Linked DNA regions of Leisingera sp. NJS204. The protein of the gene in region 2 binds, or shares a complex with, the protein of the main gene of each other region. Links are inferred from orthologs where the notes say so. Each region holds a gene or a part of one and is shown on either strand. Other genes may lie near its edges.

Evidence for each region. Proteins that work in one complex are often made in the same cells at the same time.
Region 1: the proteins of ETW24_RS16635 (region 2) and dapF are in contact, whole or in part, in a solved structure (PDB 5YGU), measured with the Escherichia coli proteins. The link is inferred for Leisingera sp. NJS204 from one-to-one orthologs.

Annotation. Positions count from the first base shown.
Region 1 is NZ_CP035417.1:4,174,876-4,182,056, forward strand. The notes cover bases 2,526-5,414. They hold dapF (diaminopimelate epimerase), read right to left. Parts: upstream 4,447-5,414; coding sequence 3,604-4,446; downstream 2,526-3,603. Other genes in these bases: mtaB (tRNA (N(6)-L-threonylcarbamoyladenosine(37)-C(2))-methylthiotransferase MtaB), read right to left, coding at 2,526-3,607; ETW24_RS20355 (ACP S-malonyltransferase), read right to left, coding at 5,397-5,414. In the rest of the region: petB (cytochrome b), read left to right, coding at 1-254; ETW24_RS20320 (cytochrome c1), read left to right, coding at 274-1,062; ETW24_RS20325 (glyoxalase superfamily protein), read right to left, coding at 1,213-1,650; ETW24_RS20330 (nuclear transport factor 2 family protein), read left to right, coding at 1,914-2,327; more of mtaB, read right to left, coding at 2,345-2,525; more of ETW24_RS20355, read right to left, coding at 5,415-6,431; ETW24_RS20360 (dehydrogenase E1 component subunit alpha/beta), read right to left, coding at 6,428-7,181. UniProt on the Escherichia coli protein: Involved in the succinylase branch of the L-lysine biosynthesis and in the biosynthesis of the pentapeptide incorporated in the peptidoglycan moiety. Catalyzes the stereoinversion of LL-2,6-diaminopimelate (L,L-DAP) to meso-diaminopimelate (meso-DAP).
Region 2 is NZ_CP035417.1:3,422,731-3,429,730, reverse strand. Bases 2,485-5,192 are described here. They hold ETW24_RS16635 (RNA pyrophosphohydrolase), read left to right. Parts: upstream 2,485-3,451; coding sequence 3,452-3,934; downstream 3,935-5,192. Other genes in these bases: ETW24_RS16625 (EamA family transporter), read right to left, coding at 4,542-5,192; ETW24_RS16630 (hypothetical protein), read left to right, coding at 4,074-4,535; ETW24_RS16640 (NADPH-dependent 2,4-dienoyl-CoA reductase), read right to left, coding at 2,485-3,315. Outside these bases: ETW24_RS16660 (hypothetical protein), read right to left, coding at 1-47; ETW24_RS16650 (NIPSNAP family protein), read left to right, coding at 356-676; ETW24_RS16645 (antibiotic biosynthesis monooxygenase family protein), read left to right, coding at 687-1,031; more of ETW24_RS16640, read right to left, coding at 1,288-2,484; more of ETW24_RS16625, read right to left, coding at 5,193-5,417; ETW24_RS16620 (MarR family winged helix-turn-helix transcriptional regulator), read left to right, coding at 5,493-5,978; ETW24_RS16615 (adenosine kinase), read right to left, coding at 6,161-7,000. UniProt on the Escherichia coli protein: Master regulator of 5'-end-dependent mRNA decay.

The DNA.
Region 1 (7,181 bases), 750 kb from region 2 along the record:
CGATGTTCAAATGGTGGTTTGCCCTGCTGGTGGTCGATTTCTTTGCCCTGATGTGGCTGGGTGCGATGCCGGCGGAAGAACCCTATGCATCGTTCTCGCTGATCGCATCGGCCTATTGGTTCGGCTACTTCCTGGTGATCCTGCCGCTGCTCGGTGTGATCGAGAAGCCGACGGCTCAGCCTGCCACCATCGAAGAGGATTTCGACGCCCACTACGGCAAGAAGTCTTCTGCTGAAGCCACTCCTGCCGAGTAAGAAGAAGGAACACCTCGCAATGTTCAAGAAACTGGCAACCGGTGCCGCCTTCGCTCTGGCCATGATCCCTGCTGCGTCCTACGCAGCAGGCGGCGGCGAACAGCACATCACCGACTACGCCTTCTCGTTTGAAGGCCCGTTCGGAACTTATGACCGCAACCAGCTGCAGCGCGGCCTGCAGATCTACACCGAAGTTTGCGCAGCCTGTCACGGGCTGAAGCTGGTGCCGTTGCGCACCCTGGGCGACGAAGGCGGCCCGCAGCTGCCTGAGGATCAGGTGCGTGCCTACGCGGCCGACAACTTCAGCGTTTATGATGCGGCACTGGATGAGGACCGTCCGGCCAAGCCGGTCGACCACTTCCCGGAAAACAACAACGCCGGCGCCCCGGACCTCAGCATGATGGCCAAGGCGCGTGCGGGTTTCCACGGCCCCTACGGTTCGGGTTTGAACCAGCTGTTCAAGGGCATGGGCGGCGCCGAGTACATCGCCTCTTTGCTGGCTGGCTATACCGGTGAAGAAAAGGAAGAGGCTGGCACCATCTTCTATCAGAACACTGCCTTCCCGGGCGGTTGGATTTCGATGGCGCCGCCGCTGTCGGATGAGCAGGTGGAGTTTGCGGACGGCCATGCCAATGACGTGGATGCCATGGCGCAAGACGTCGCGGCCTTCCTGATGTGGACTGCTGAACCTAAGATGATGGCGCGCAAGCAGGCCGGTTTTGTCGGCGTGCTGTTCCTGACCCTGCTGTCGGTTCTGCTGTATCTGACCAACAAGAAGCTGTGGGCGCCGCACAAGGGTAAAGACTGATCCTTGTCTGACTGACAGATTGAAACATCAAACCCCCGCAAGTGCTGCTTGCGGGGGTTTTTCGTTGTGAGGGGCTCGGGGCGCTGCCCCTCAGCCCTGCGGGCATTCACCCCGGGGTATTCCGGACCAGAAAGAAGCCGACCGGACTGGTCACAACAGCGGGCTGACCACCAGCTGGGGGAGCCCGTTGGAGGTTTTCTGCGGCGAGCGGTCGTCCGCGCCGATCACCGCGGACACCCGTTGGCGCCAGGAGGAAAAGCTGTCGAACTGGACCACGTCCACCGGGGTATCAAACTGCAGGGTAATCCGGCGGTGGCAGTTGATGCCGCAGGCCGAGAGGCCGTGGACATAGCCGGTGTAGGGCTGGCCCAGGTACTGGCCTTCAACACGCATCCCGACTTGCAGATCCGGGGTGTTTGAAGCGCGGGCGCTAAGGGTGTTCCAGTCGCGGAAGCCATAGTATTGCGCGATCCGTTCGAGGGCGGTGCTGTGGCTTATGGGCTGGCCCTGGGCCTGTGAATGCTTACGCAGCAGACGCGCTTCGGTCTTGAGCTGCGGAACGGGGGGGAGAGCATGCGGTGGCTGCATGGGGTTACCTTTCGCGTGAAGGGCGCAGTTGCCGATGCAGACAGGGCTCGCGTTGCTATCCGGGCATGCACCCAAGCGTCAGGAAGGATCCTTGTCCGGATTTCACCAAAGCCAAAGGCTGCGAGCGGCGGGTATCCGGGACCTTGTTGAAGTCATAGCGCAGTTCAGACTGCGCTGCAATTGCAGGCAGGCACGCTTGACGGATGAGGAGACCGGAGCGCACCCTTTAGAGGGTGTATCAATATGAGTTGGGAGGCGTTGCAATGAAGGGGCTATCGAATGCAGAGATCCTGCGGGAAGCAATGACCAGATGGAATGGCTGCAAAGCGGGCGATCTGGCCATGTGGGATGACTATACCACCGAGGACATGTGCATGCGTTCGATGGGAGAGGGCGCGCATGGGCTGGATTTCAGTGCTGCACGGAACGGTCGCGCGCAGCTGCGGAGCTATCTGAGTGAGCTGACCAGTGCCTTTGAAATGGAACACTGGACGCTGGAAGAGACGGTCTCGGAGGGCGACCGGGTGGTTGGGCTGGGCACCACGGCCTGGACCTGCAAAGCCACCGGAAAGCGGGTGGAGACGCCTGTTGCCATTGTCTGCCGGTTCCGGGATGGGCGCATCTGCGACCTGCACGAGTTCTACGATTCCGCTTCGGTGGCGGCCGCAACTTGCTGACGCATTCAGCGCGTTGATCAGGCGGTGAGCTGGCTGCCGCTGGCGCCTGTTATGGCGGCGGTGACGATCCGGCCCTCTGGCTGCGGCGCGGCAAAGGCCACCTCGGTGAATTGCTCGGTGCGGCCCATATGCGGGTTTTCCATCAGGATGCGGTGGGTCTGGCCGATCTGATCAGCCAGGTGGCGGGCGACCTGGGCGTCGCCAGCCGCGCGCAGACGGGCGGCGCGCTCCTTGGTGACGTTGCCGTTCACCTGGCTGGGGATCTTTGCGGCCGGGGTGCCGTCCCGCTTGGAATAGGGGAAGACGTGCAGCCATGTCAGGTCGCAGTCTGTGACCAGCTTCAGCGAGTTCTCGAAATGGGCGTCGGTCTCGGTCGGGAAGCCGGCGATGATGTCGGCGCCAAAGGTCATCTCCGGGCGCAGGCGGCGGGCTTCCTCGCAAAACGCGATGGCGTCGTCGCGCAGGTGGCGGCGGGCCATGCGTTTCAGGATCAGATCGTCGCCATGCTGCAATGACAGATGCAGATGCGGCATCAGCCGCGGTTCGGTGGCAATCGCCTGCATCAGGTTATCATCCGCCTCGATCGAATCGATAGATGAGATGCGCAGGCGGGGCAGGTCCGGTACCAGTTTTAGAATGCGCATCACCAGGTCGCCCAAACGCGGCTGTGCGGGCAGATCGGCGCCCCAGGAGGTCAGGTCCACACCGGTCAGAACCACTTCGTTATAGCCCTTGTCCACCAGCCGCTTGATCTGGTCGATGACCACGCCTGCGGGGACGGAGCGGGAGTTGCCGCGGCCATAGGGGATGATGCAGAAGGTGCAGCGGTGATCGCATCCGTTCTGGACCTGCACATAGGCGCGGGAGCGGGTGCCGAAGCCGTCGATCAGATGGCCAGCGGTTTCAGTCACCGACATGATGTCGTCGACCTGCACCTTTTCCGTGGTGCCGATGAAGTCCGGGCCCTTGGCAATCTGCTGCCATGTCTCGGCCTGCATCTTCTCAGTGTTGCCGATGACGCGGGTGACCTCTTCCATCGCGGCAAAGGTTTCCGGCTCGGTCTGGGCGGCGCAGCCGGTCACGATGATGGGGGCCTCGGGGTTTTCGCGGCGCAGCTTGCGGATTTCCTGGCGTGCCTTGCGCACGGCCTCAGCGGTCACCGCGCAAGTATTGACGACCACAGCATTCTCAAGGCCCGCCTGCTGGCTCAATTCCTTCATCGCCTCGGTCTCATAGGCGTTGAGGCGGCAGCCAAGGGTGGTGAACTTGGGTACGCTCATTTCAACGTCTCCAGAAACTCGCGTGTGAAGCTGCCATGGAAGACATGCATGGTCGGGCCGGTCATCCACACGCCGTCCTCGGCCCAGTTGATCCACAGAGTGCCGCCATCGAGATCAACTTGCACCTTGCGCCCTGTCAGCCCGCGGCGGGCCGCAGCAACGGCTGTGGCGCAGGAAGAGGAGCCAGAGGCCAGTGTCACCCCCACACCGCGCTCCCACACGCGCATGCGGATGCGGTCGGGGCCAGTCACCTGGGCGACTTGTACATTGGTGCGCTGGGGGTACAGCGGGTGGTGTTCATAGCGGGGGCCGAATTCCGCGAGCGGGATCAGTTCGGCGTCGTCAACGAAGAAGGTGCAATGCGGGTTGCCCATGCCGGTTGCGGTTGGGCCGCCTTCGATAGGCAGTTCCAATGTGTCCGCTTCTTCGGCCAGCGGAATGTCCTGCCAATCAAGCTGCGGATGTCCCATATTGACCGAAGTAAGGCCATGGTCGGCATCGCGTGCATAAAGGTCGCCGCGGTCCGTAGTCAGATGCAGCCCGGGCTTGCCGCTTTCCACAATCAGGTGGCGCGCCACGCAGCGGGTGGCATTGCCGCAGGCGCCGGAGGTGGAGCCATCGGCATTGTAAAAGGTGAGATGCGCGTCTCCGGGGCCATTCGAGATGACCGTCAGCTGATCAAATCCCACGCCGAACTGGCGGTGGGCGATTCCTTTGGCCATAGCCGGAGTAATGGCAATGTCCTGTGCACGCGCGTCGACAACAACAAAGTCATTGCCCAGCCCGTGCATCTTCATGAAGGGGAGTGCGGTATCTGCTTGGGTGTTCATTCCGGGCATATAGACCTGCGCTGCAGATGAATCCAGTCTTCGGTGAGAAAAGTTGAAAAAAGGGGTTGACCCCCCGCCGCACTGGCCCTAGATACGCCGCCTATCGGGACAGCATGACACAGGCTGCCAGGCAGTTCCGAAGCGAAATAAGTGCTTGATCCTCTTGGAGAAAACGCTTAGACAGCAACGAAGAAGTGGGCCGTTAGCTCAGTTGGTAGAGCAACTGACTTTTAATCAGTAGGTCGTTGGTTCGAACCCAACACGGCTCACCACTTCTTTCAACTACTTACAGGCTGCAGGCGGAAAATGACCGCGCTTACAGCAGCCACCTAGCGACTACGCGGCATAGATTGATGTAGAATGGTGTAGAAAGCGACTGCTTCAGTGCGCTGAGTTTTGCATCGCTGATTGGTGCGTACAGTGTTGTTTTTTGCATTTTGAAGAGCTTTCAGTACACTGACAGCGCACGGCCTGACAGATGGCTGTCAGGCACAGCTTCCCAAAAACAAAGAAATTCTGAAACGCTGCGCATAAAAAGGCGGAGCTTTGTCTGCCTGTACGCAATCACAACACAATTAAACCAATCAGCACGGGAGCTTTCCAAGATGGACAGCACTCTTTCGACGCATGCAAAGTTGGCTGCCGATATGTCTTCCACCTACTTCAAGGTTCACCGCACTGCGTCCAGTCTTGGAGTGAAGAGGGCGTGGACGCCAGAATGGCAGTATCAAGGGCGGCATGAGCACCAAGCTGCATGCGATCTGCGATAACAAAGGAGGCTGTAGAAGATCTTACCATTGAACATCCCCCTTGTGCGCTTTCGAAGCACGGCGAACACAGGCTTTCAGGGAAAACCTGCCCCTGCATGCCTTCACGGCACTGCAGGCAAGGCAGTGATGCGCCCAAGGCTGTCTTGCCTGCTTCTTTGATGCAGGCAACAGGCGCAGTATACTGCTGGATCAGCCGCTCACCGATGACCGCTGTGCGTCATCCCCCATGGAGATCAACAGCGGATCCTCCGCCTGCCGCGCTTTAAAACCCGCCTTTCCAACCACCCCTTTCCAACTAATTTGTGTCAGGGATTGGGCCACGGCGCCGCCTAATGTGGTGCCGGGACCGGTCACGATAAACTGGTCCGGCGCAAACTCATAAGCTGCATTCTGCACCGCGCGGGTGAAGTCATAGGCCTCCACCACCTGACGCCCAAGCGTGTAATCCCACAGCGCCTGTTTATCCGTGGCACCCGGCCACCAGATCTGCCCGCGGCCATCGATCAGCGGCACATCCGGCTGAGAGAACATTTCGGGACTCAGCCGCTTGCGCCCCTCGGCTGCCACCGGTGCTTGCAGCGCTGTATGGAACGCGGCATGGTTGGCCAGCCGCATGGGAAAGCGGTCGTCCAGCACCGGCACCGCGGCCTCAAACGCTGACAGCCCGGCCTCATTCCCGGCCAGCACCAGCATTCCGCCCAAGTCAATCGACAGCCCTAGGTTATGCTCCTCGCGCGCATTGATCTCTGCCGCCAAGTCCAGCAGCCCGGTCTTGCGACGCGGGTTATCCTGCCAATCCGGACCTGCAGAGGGATAGACCAGCTGGCCGCCGATCAGCTGCTGCTGCATCAGCGTGCCCATGGTGTTCACCACCTTGAACCCATCTGCCGCGCTCAACGCTCCGGCTGCCGCCAATGCGGTGTACCAGCCCATGGAATTGCCGGTAACCGCGACAATTTCAATGTCATCCGCCAACGACTGCGCATCTGCCAGCGTTGAGGCATAGATCAATGGCGATGCTATGTCCCCGCGGGAGTACTTTGACATCGAAAACCGGGTTGCCCCGTCGAGCGCCGTGACTTCCTCCTGCCCGGCGTCCTTGCGCTGCGCATCAAATCCGGCGAACAGCGCCGCCTTGTCCGCATGGTGGCGGTGCAGGTACCCCAGCTCCGCCTTGTTGTAAGTGCCCCGTCCCGGGCAGATCAGAACAGCTGTGCGGGTCATGACTTGCCTCCTGCCAGATTCAAGGCAGCTGCAACAATGCTATCCTTCGACGGCAGCGTGGCACCATAGGCCGGCCCAGTGGCAATGAAACAATCACTGGCCGCCACCCGCGCCGTTGGGGCATCGCCTTGTTCCGCAAACAGTGCCATCAGCGCCTCTGACAGGCTGCCTGTGATGCGGCATTCATCGACAACCAGCACATGTCTGCAATCTTTCACCGCCTCCAACAGAGCCGCCTCCGGCAACGGCGCCAGCCAGCGCAGATCCACAATCCGCGCATCCACACCCTGGACCGCCAGTTCCGCCTGCGCCTGGGCCGAAAGATACCGTCCATTGCCATAGGTCACGATGGCCAGATCGGTGCCTTCCCCATGCACACCCGCATCGCCCAAAGCGATCCGCCGGTCCGGCGAGGGGTAGGTCCGCATCCAGCCGCCATCCTTCGCCTCATGCAGGTCCCGCATCGGATACAGCGCAATCGGCTCCACAAAGACCACCACCCGCTGCTCCTCGCGCGCCAGCCGCACCGCCTCGCGCATCATCATTGCAGCCTCAGCCCCATCTGACGGACAAGCTATTACGATTCCGGGAATATCCCGCAGCACCGCCAGAGAGTTGTCATTGTGGAAGTGCCCGCCAAAACCCTTCTGATAGCCAAGGCCTGCAATCCGCAGCACCATCGGGTTGGTGAATTGACCGTCTGAGAAGAAAGGCAAAGTCGCCGCTTCGCCGCGCAGCTGGTCCTCGGCA
Region 2 (7,000 bases):
AGCAACGAACCTGCTGCGAGCAGGCCAAGAAACGATGCAGTTTTCATATTGGATCCTTTTAAACCGCAGGAAAAGGCCGCGATTTGGGTTAACTCACCTGCTAACTACAATCTGTGATTTGATCCTGCAAACAATAATCACGCATTCGGAGAAAGGCCCATCAGATGGTACGGGCTGCGCTCTGGCGCCGCACGCTGCTGCTGGTGGCGGGCGACGCTGGCCATGTGCCGCACGCCACGCCGGATGTTTCGGAACTGATCACCATCATCGTCGCGTAACGTTTCGGTCTGGACCGAAGCATCCAGGAGGCGGTGCGGGCTAGACAGGAGGTTCCGAAGAAACAGAGGACTTTCACATGCTGACCTGCATAATCCGTTACCGTATCGACCCTGCCAAGAGGGCGCAGTTCGAACTCTACGCCCGCAACTGGGGGCAGGCGATCCCGCGCTGCGGCGCGGATTTGGTCGGGTATTTTGCGCCGCATGAAGGGTCGTCGACACTGGCTTATGGCATCTACAATGTGGAGAACTTAGCTGAGTATGAAGCTTATCGTGCCCGGCTGGCGGCGGACCCCTTAGGGCGCGAGAACTATGAGTTTGCGCAGAAAGAGCGGTTTTTGCTGCGCGAGGACCGGACCTGGCTGAAACTGGTCTCGGCACCGCATGGGGCTGGTTGAGGGGGTGGATATGATAGCCGTGATGTTCGAAGCGGAGATTGCTCCGGGACAGAAAGAGTCTTATCTGCAGGCCGCGGCCGCACTGCGAGAGCTGCTGGAGCAGGTGGACGGCTTTATCTCGGTTGAGCGGTTTCAAAGCCTGAGCGCGCCGGAGAAGCTGTTGTCGCTTTCTTTCTGGCGGGATGAGGCAGCGGTGCAGCGCTGGCGCGAGGGCGCAGAACACCGGGCAGCACAAGGCAGCGGCCGGAAAGGTGTCTTTGCGGATTACCGGCTGCGGGTGGCTGGAGTGATCCGGGACTATGGTATGGCGGACCGGCTGCATGCGCCGGCGGACAGCCGGTCAATGCATGGTTGACCGGGACTGAATTACAACAGATGCCCGTTCCGGGGGAACCCGGACGAGAGGCAGCTTGTGGCGGCTGCGGAATAAGACAGCGCGCCGGGTGGCGGCTCCCGCCCGGCTTAGGAGCATGAAACATGCTCTGCGCCCGTTGGGCGTGGCAGCGCGCCTTTGCGCGCTGCCATCTGCCGCGCCGCAGGCGCGGCCGGGCCCAACTGCAGGCCGGGTCCGTCAGGACCTGGAGCGGCAGGCGGGAGCGCCTTGCCTGCTTTTAGAGTTCCGCCGCCAGCCGCGTGCCCTGGTTGATGGCGCGCTTGGCGTCCAGTTCCGCGGCGACGTCGGCGCCGCCGATCACATGCGCAGTGATGCCATGCTCAGCCAGATCATCTGCAAGCGACCGGTCGGAGATCTGTCCGGAGCATAGGACGATGGTGTCCGCCGGAACCAGAGTGGGATTTTCGCGTGCGTCGCCAAAGGAGACATGCAGACCGTCCTCATCAATGCGCTCGTAGTTCACGCCGCCCAGGAATTCCACGTCCTTCATCTTGAGCGTGGCGCGGTGAATCCAGCCGGTGGTCTTGCCCAACCGCTTGCCATGGCGTTCCGCCTTGCGCTGCAGGAGTGTTACACGGCGGGCAGGGGCGGCAGGCTGCGGGCCTTCAGGGGCGAGGCCCGCGCGGTGCTCTGCCGGGTCGGTGACGCCCCATTCCTTCATCCAGGCGGGCAGATCGGTGGCGGGGCTGTGGCCCTCTTCCAGCAGGAATTCCGAAACATCAAAGCCGATGCCGCCGGCGCCGATCACCGCAACCCGCTGTCCGGCCGGTTTCTTGTGGCGCAGCACGTCGATGTAGCTGAGGACATTGTCCCCGTCCTGGCCCGGAATGGCCGGGTCGCGCGGGATCACACCGGTGGCAACAACGACCTCGTCAAAACCGGTCAGGTCCCCGGCGGAAACGTCGCGGCCCAGTTCCAGCGTGACGCCGGCCTCGGCCACCATGGTGCGGTACCAGTCGACCAGGCCCCAGAATTCCTCTTTGCCCGGAACCTGTTTGGCCATGTTGAGCTGGCCGCCGATTTCATCTGCCCGGTCGAACAGGGTGACCTGGTGGCCGCGCTGGGCGGCGGTGACGGCAGTGGCAAGGCCGGCAGGGCCTGCGCCCACGATGGCCACGGATTTCACCGCGGCGGCGGGTTCGATCGCCAGCTCGGTCTCGTGGCAGGCGCGCGGGTTGACCAGACAGAACGTCAGTTTGCCGCTGAAGGTGTGGTCGAGACAGGCCTGGTTGCAGGCGATGCAGGGGGCGATGCGATCCGAATGGCCCGCCGCGGCCTTGGCCACGAAATCCGCATCTGCCAGCATCGGCCGCGCCATCGACACCATGTCTGCGCAGCCCGTTGCCAGCACGTCTTCGGCCACTTCCGGGGTGTTGATCCGGTTCGAGGTGATCACCGGAATGCCAACTTTGCCCATCAGTTTCCTGGTAACCCAGGCAAAGGCGGCACGGGGAACCGAGGTGGCAATGGTCGGTATGCGCGCCTCGTGCCAGCCGATGCCGGTGTTGAGGATGGTGGCGCCGGCCTTTTCAACCTCTTGCGCCAGCTGCACAACTTCCTCGTGGGTGGAGCCCTCAGGCACCAGGTCGATCATCGACAGCCGGTAGATGATGATGAATTCAGGGCCCGCCGCTTCGCGGGTGCGGCGCACAACTTCGATGGGCAGCCGCATCCGGTTTTCATAGGACCCGCCCCAGCGATCGGTCCGTTTGTTGGTACGGGTGACCAGGAACTGATTGAGGAAATAGCCCTCGGACCCCATGATCTCGACCCCGTCATAGCCTGCCTCCTGCGCCAGGCGGGCGGCGTTGACGATGTCGGCGATCTGCTTCTCAATCCCGTCCTCGTCCAGCTCATGCGGCGGAAAGGGGGAGATCGGCGATTTCACCGGGCTGGGGCCAACGCATTTCGGCCCATAGGCATAGCGGCCAGCGTGCAGGATCTGCATGGCGATCTTGCCGCCTGCCTGATGCACGCGCTCCGTCACCACGCGGTGGTTCTCGACGTCTTTGGCACAGGTCATCATTGAGGCACCGGGCAGCACCGAGCCTTCGAGGTTCGGGCCGATTCCGCCGGTGACCATTAGTGCGACCCCGCCGCGGGCACGGGCGGCGTAAAACTCAGCGACCCGGTTCCAGTCGCCGGTTTCCTCCAGCCCGGTGTGCATCGAACCCATCAGCACCCGGTTCTTCAGCGTGGTAAAGCCCAGATCCAGCGGGGCAAGCATTTTGGGGTACGCAGTCATCTGAAACTCTCCCTGGCAGTTGCGCCTAGGATCGTGGGCGCGGGCCGCCTTGTCACGTGCAAACGCCGCGTCACCCCCTTGCGTGCCCCGGCGGCAAGCGGTCTAAGGTTGAGCAATGTATGGTTAGGAGAGCCTGATGACGCCGGAAGAGATTGCCAAGCTGCCCTACCGCCCCAACGTGGGCGTGATGCTGATCAATGCCGAGGGCGCGGTGTTTGTCGGCCAGCGCAAGGACCGTTACAAGGACGCCTGGCAGATGCCGCAGGGCGGAATTGATGCGGGCGAGGACCCGCGCGCGGCGGCCTTGCGTGAACTGGAAGAGGAAACCGGCGTGGCGTCGGAACTGGTGGAGATCATCGCCGAGAGCGATGGCTGGCTGCCCTATGACCTGCCGCATGATGTGGTGCCCAAATTCTGGGGCGGCAAGTACCGTGGGCAGGAGCAGAAATGGTTTCTGATGCGGTTTCTGGGCCGCGATGATCAGGTTGATATTGCGACGGATCACCCGGAATTCTCGGCCTGGTGCTGGCAGCCGGTGGCGCAGCTGGTGGAGAAGATCGTGCCGTTTAAGCGCGAGGTTTATGCGCGGGTGGTGGATGAGTTCAGGGAGTATTTGTGAGATGGGATTGCGCCGGCCTCTCCTAAGCTGTTCAGCCTGGCCGAAAGGCCGGGCAGCGCCTGACCTTCCCCGCGGGACGGCGCTTTGCACCTCGCCAAGGTCAGGCGCTGCCCTAAGCGTTCTTATCGCGGCAATGGTTGTGACAATATTTGCCAATTCTGCTGCCGCCCTCAGCTGCCTTCCTTGGGGACCTGCGGACGCCTATCTGCAGGCCGCAAAATCGGACAGCGTCTACAATGTCATCGCGGGGGAATTGCGGTTCGACGAAAATCTGCTGCCGCAATCCCATGCTGACAACCCGAATGACACGCCGCCGCTGACCCGCATCCCGGCGCAGCTGTCAGGCAAGATGCTGGACGGCAAGTATTTCTCTAAACGGGTCAACGCGCAGGCAGTGCTTGAGGTGGAATGCCTCGGCCCCTGGTGCGGCGGCATGGCCTCGGGCGCGGAGCAGGTGTTCTTTGCCGAACAACGCGGGCAGGAGCTGGTGATCCGGGCGGGTGCCTGCGGCGGGTTTGTGTTTGCCGATACGTCAGAGGTGCGGCGGCAGGTTCTGGATTGCCACCGCGGCAAGGCGTGCGAGCCCGCAATGCCGCGGTGACCGGGGTTACTCCGCCGGGGCTGGGTGCCGTTTGGCGCGCAAGCGCAGCCGGGACTGGCCAAGCCACAGGCTGAACAGGGCCAGCAGGGCGCCCAGCATCTGGTTGGGCGTCAGGGTCTCAGCCAGCAGCAGCCAGCCCAGGATCACGGCCGACAGCGGGCTGAGCACACCGAGCAAAGACACCTGCGACGGCTCGATCCGGGCCAGGCCGCGGAACCACAGGATATAAGTCAGCGCGCCGCCGATCAGGCTCATATAGGCGAGGCCGGCGATGTTGGCGGCGGTGAAAACGGGGACCTCCGGCACCATCCACAGTGTTACCGGCACCAGCAGCAGCCCGCCAGCAGTCAGCTGCCATGCAGTGAAGGTGAGCGGCGGCACAGGCGGCTGCCATTTGCGGCTTAGAACCACACCGCCAGCCATTGACAGCGCCCCGCCTAGGCCGGCCAGCACGCCCCATGTGTCGAGTCCGGCCGCAGGGGTCAGCACCAAAAGAGCAACGCCGGCAATGCTCAGCAGGGCGGCGGCAACGGCGGCGGCGCGGATCTGCGATTTCAGCAGCAAGGCCGACAGAAACACCACGATCAGCGGCTGCACTGCGCCCAGCGTCGCGGCGACGCCGCCGGGCAGGCGGTAGGCGGATACAAACAGCAGCACCCAGAACAGCGAGAAATTCAGCGCCCCCAGCACCGCCAGGCGCGGCAGCCAGTTGAGCGGCGGCAGCCGGCGCACCAGCAGCAGCAGCAAAAGCCCCGCAGGCAACGCCCGCAGCAAGGCCACCACCAGCGGCGAGTGGCCGGGCAGCAAAGAGGTCGTCACGATATAGCTGCTGCCCCAGATGGCAGGGGCAAGCGCGGTCAGCAGAAGGGTCCGGATGGGCATGGGGTTCTCCTTATCTTGATGTCGAGATAATGAATTTTATCTTGACGTCAAGATGCAATCTTCTAAACCGGGGATATGGACCATGTGGATTTTATTACCCAGCAATGGGAACGGGAGCGGCCGGACCTTGATGTCACGGCCATGGGCGTGATTGGCCGGGTGGCGCGGCTGTACCTGGCGTATCAGCGCGGAATGCACACGACCTTTGCAGAGTTCGGGCTGAATGCGGCCAAATTCGATGTGCTGGCCACGCTGCGCCGTTCGGGAGATCCTTACACATTGTCGCCGGGCGAGTTGCTGAAGGCAACAATGGTGGCCTCGGGCACGATGACCAACCGGATCGACCGGCTGGAAGCGGACGGGCTGGTCAAGCGCGACGTGAATCCGGAGGACAGCCGCAGCTTTCTGGTGGGTCTGACTAAGGAGGGCCTTGCCTTGGTTGACCGGGCGGTAACCGCGCATGTGCAGACGCAGGCGCGGCTGCTGGAGGGGCTGGGGACACAGGAGGTTGAGACCTTCAAGACGCTTTTGAGCAAAGCCCAGGCAGCGGCTGACAGCTGACGCCAAGAGTTCAAAAAGTCCAAATGCGCTGAAGTAAGAGGGCTGCGCGGGCTGGCGCCCTTGCGTCCTGCGGACGGCGGGGCGGGGGTGGCGCAGCGCGGCAAAGCCGCTCTGCGCCACCCCCAACGGGAGAAACTGCACCGTCAGGTGCTGGTTCGACGGGCGGGAGAACGCCGCTGAATTCAGGCCAGTCCGGCTTCTTCCAGCAGGTGCAGAACATTGGTTTCCGGGCGCGGGCCGATATGGCGGATCACTTCGCCTGCACAGATGCAGCCCATCCGGGCGCAGACGTCCAGGCTGCGGCCAGTGGCCATGCCGAACAGGAAGCCGGCGGCAAACTGGTCGCCCGCGCCGGTGGCATCGACCGGCACAATGGCTTCGACCGGGACGTCGATGCGCACGCCGTCATTCAGCACGGTCACCCCGTCGCTGGACCGGGTGCAGACCACCAGCGGGCAGATTGCGGCGGTCGATGCCATCGCGGCCTCCAGGTCATCGGTTTCAAACAGCGCGCAAATTTCGTCCTGGTTGCCGATCACAAAATCCAGTTCGTTGCCGATCAGGCTCAGGAAGCTGTCCCGGTGCCGTTCAACGCAGAACGGGTCGGAAATCGACAGGCCGACCCGGCCGCCGCCCTCGCGGCACTTGCGGGCCGCTTCCATGAAGGCGGTCTTGCCCTTGTCCTTGTCGAACAGATAGCCTTCCAGGAACATGATCCTGGCCTTGCCGGCGGCGTCTTCGGGAACATCCTCCGAACTCAGCTCGGAAGAAATCCCCAGGTAAGTGTTCATTGAGCGTTCACCGTCGGGCGACACAAAGATCATTGACCGTGACGTCGGCTGCTCGCCATCGGTAACCGGCGGGTTCACAAAGGCGACGCCTTCGTTGTTCATCGCATCGGCATAGAATTGTCCCAGCGCATCGCCGCGGACCCGGCCGATAAAGGCGGCCTGCAGCCCCAGCGCGCCGGCGCCGGCAATGGTATTGGCGACCGAGCCGCCCGGGGTCAGCACCCGGTTGCC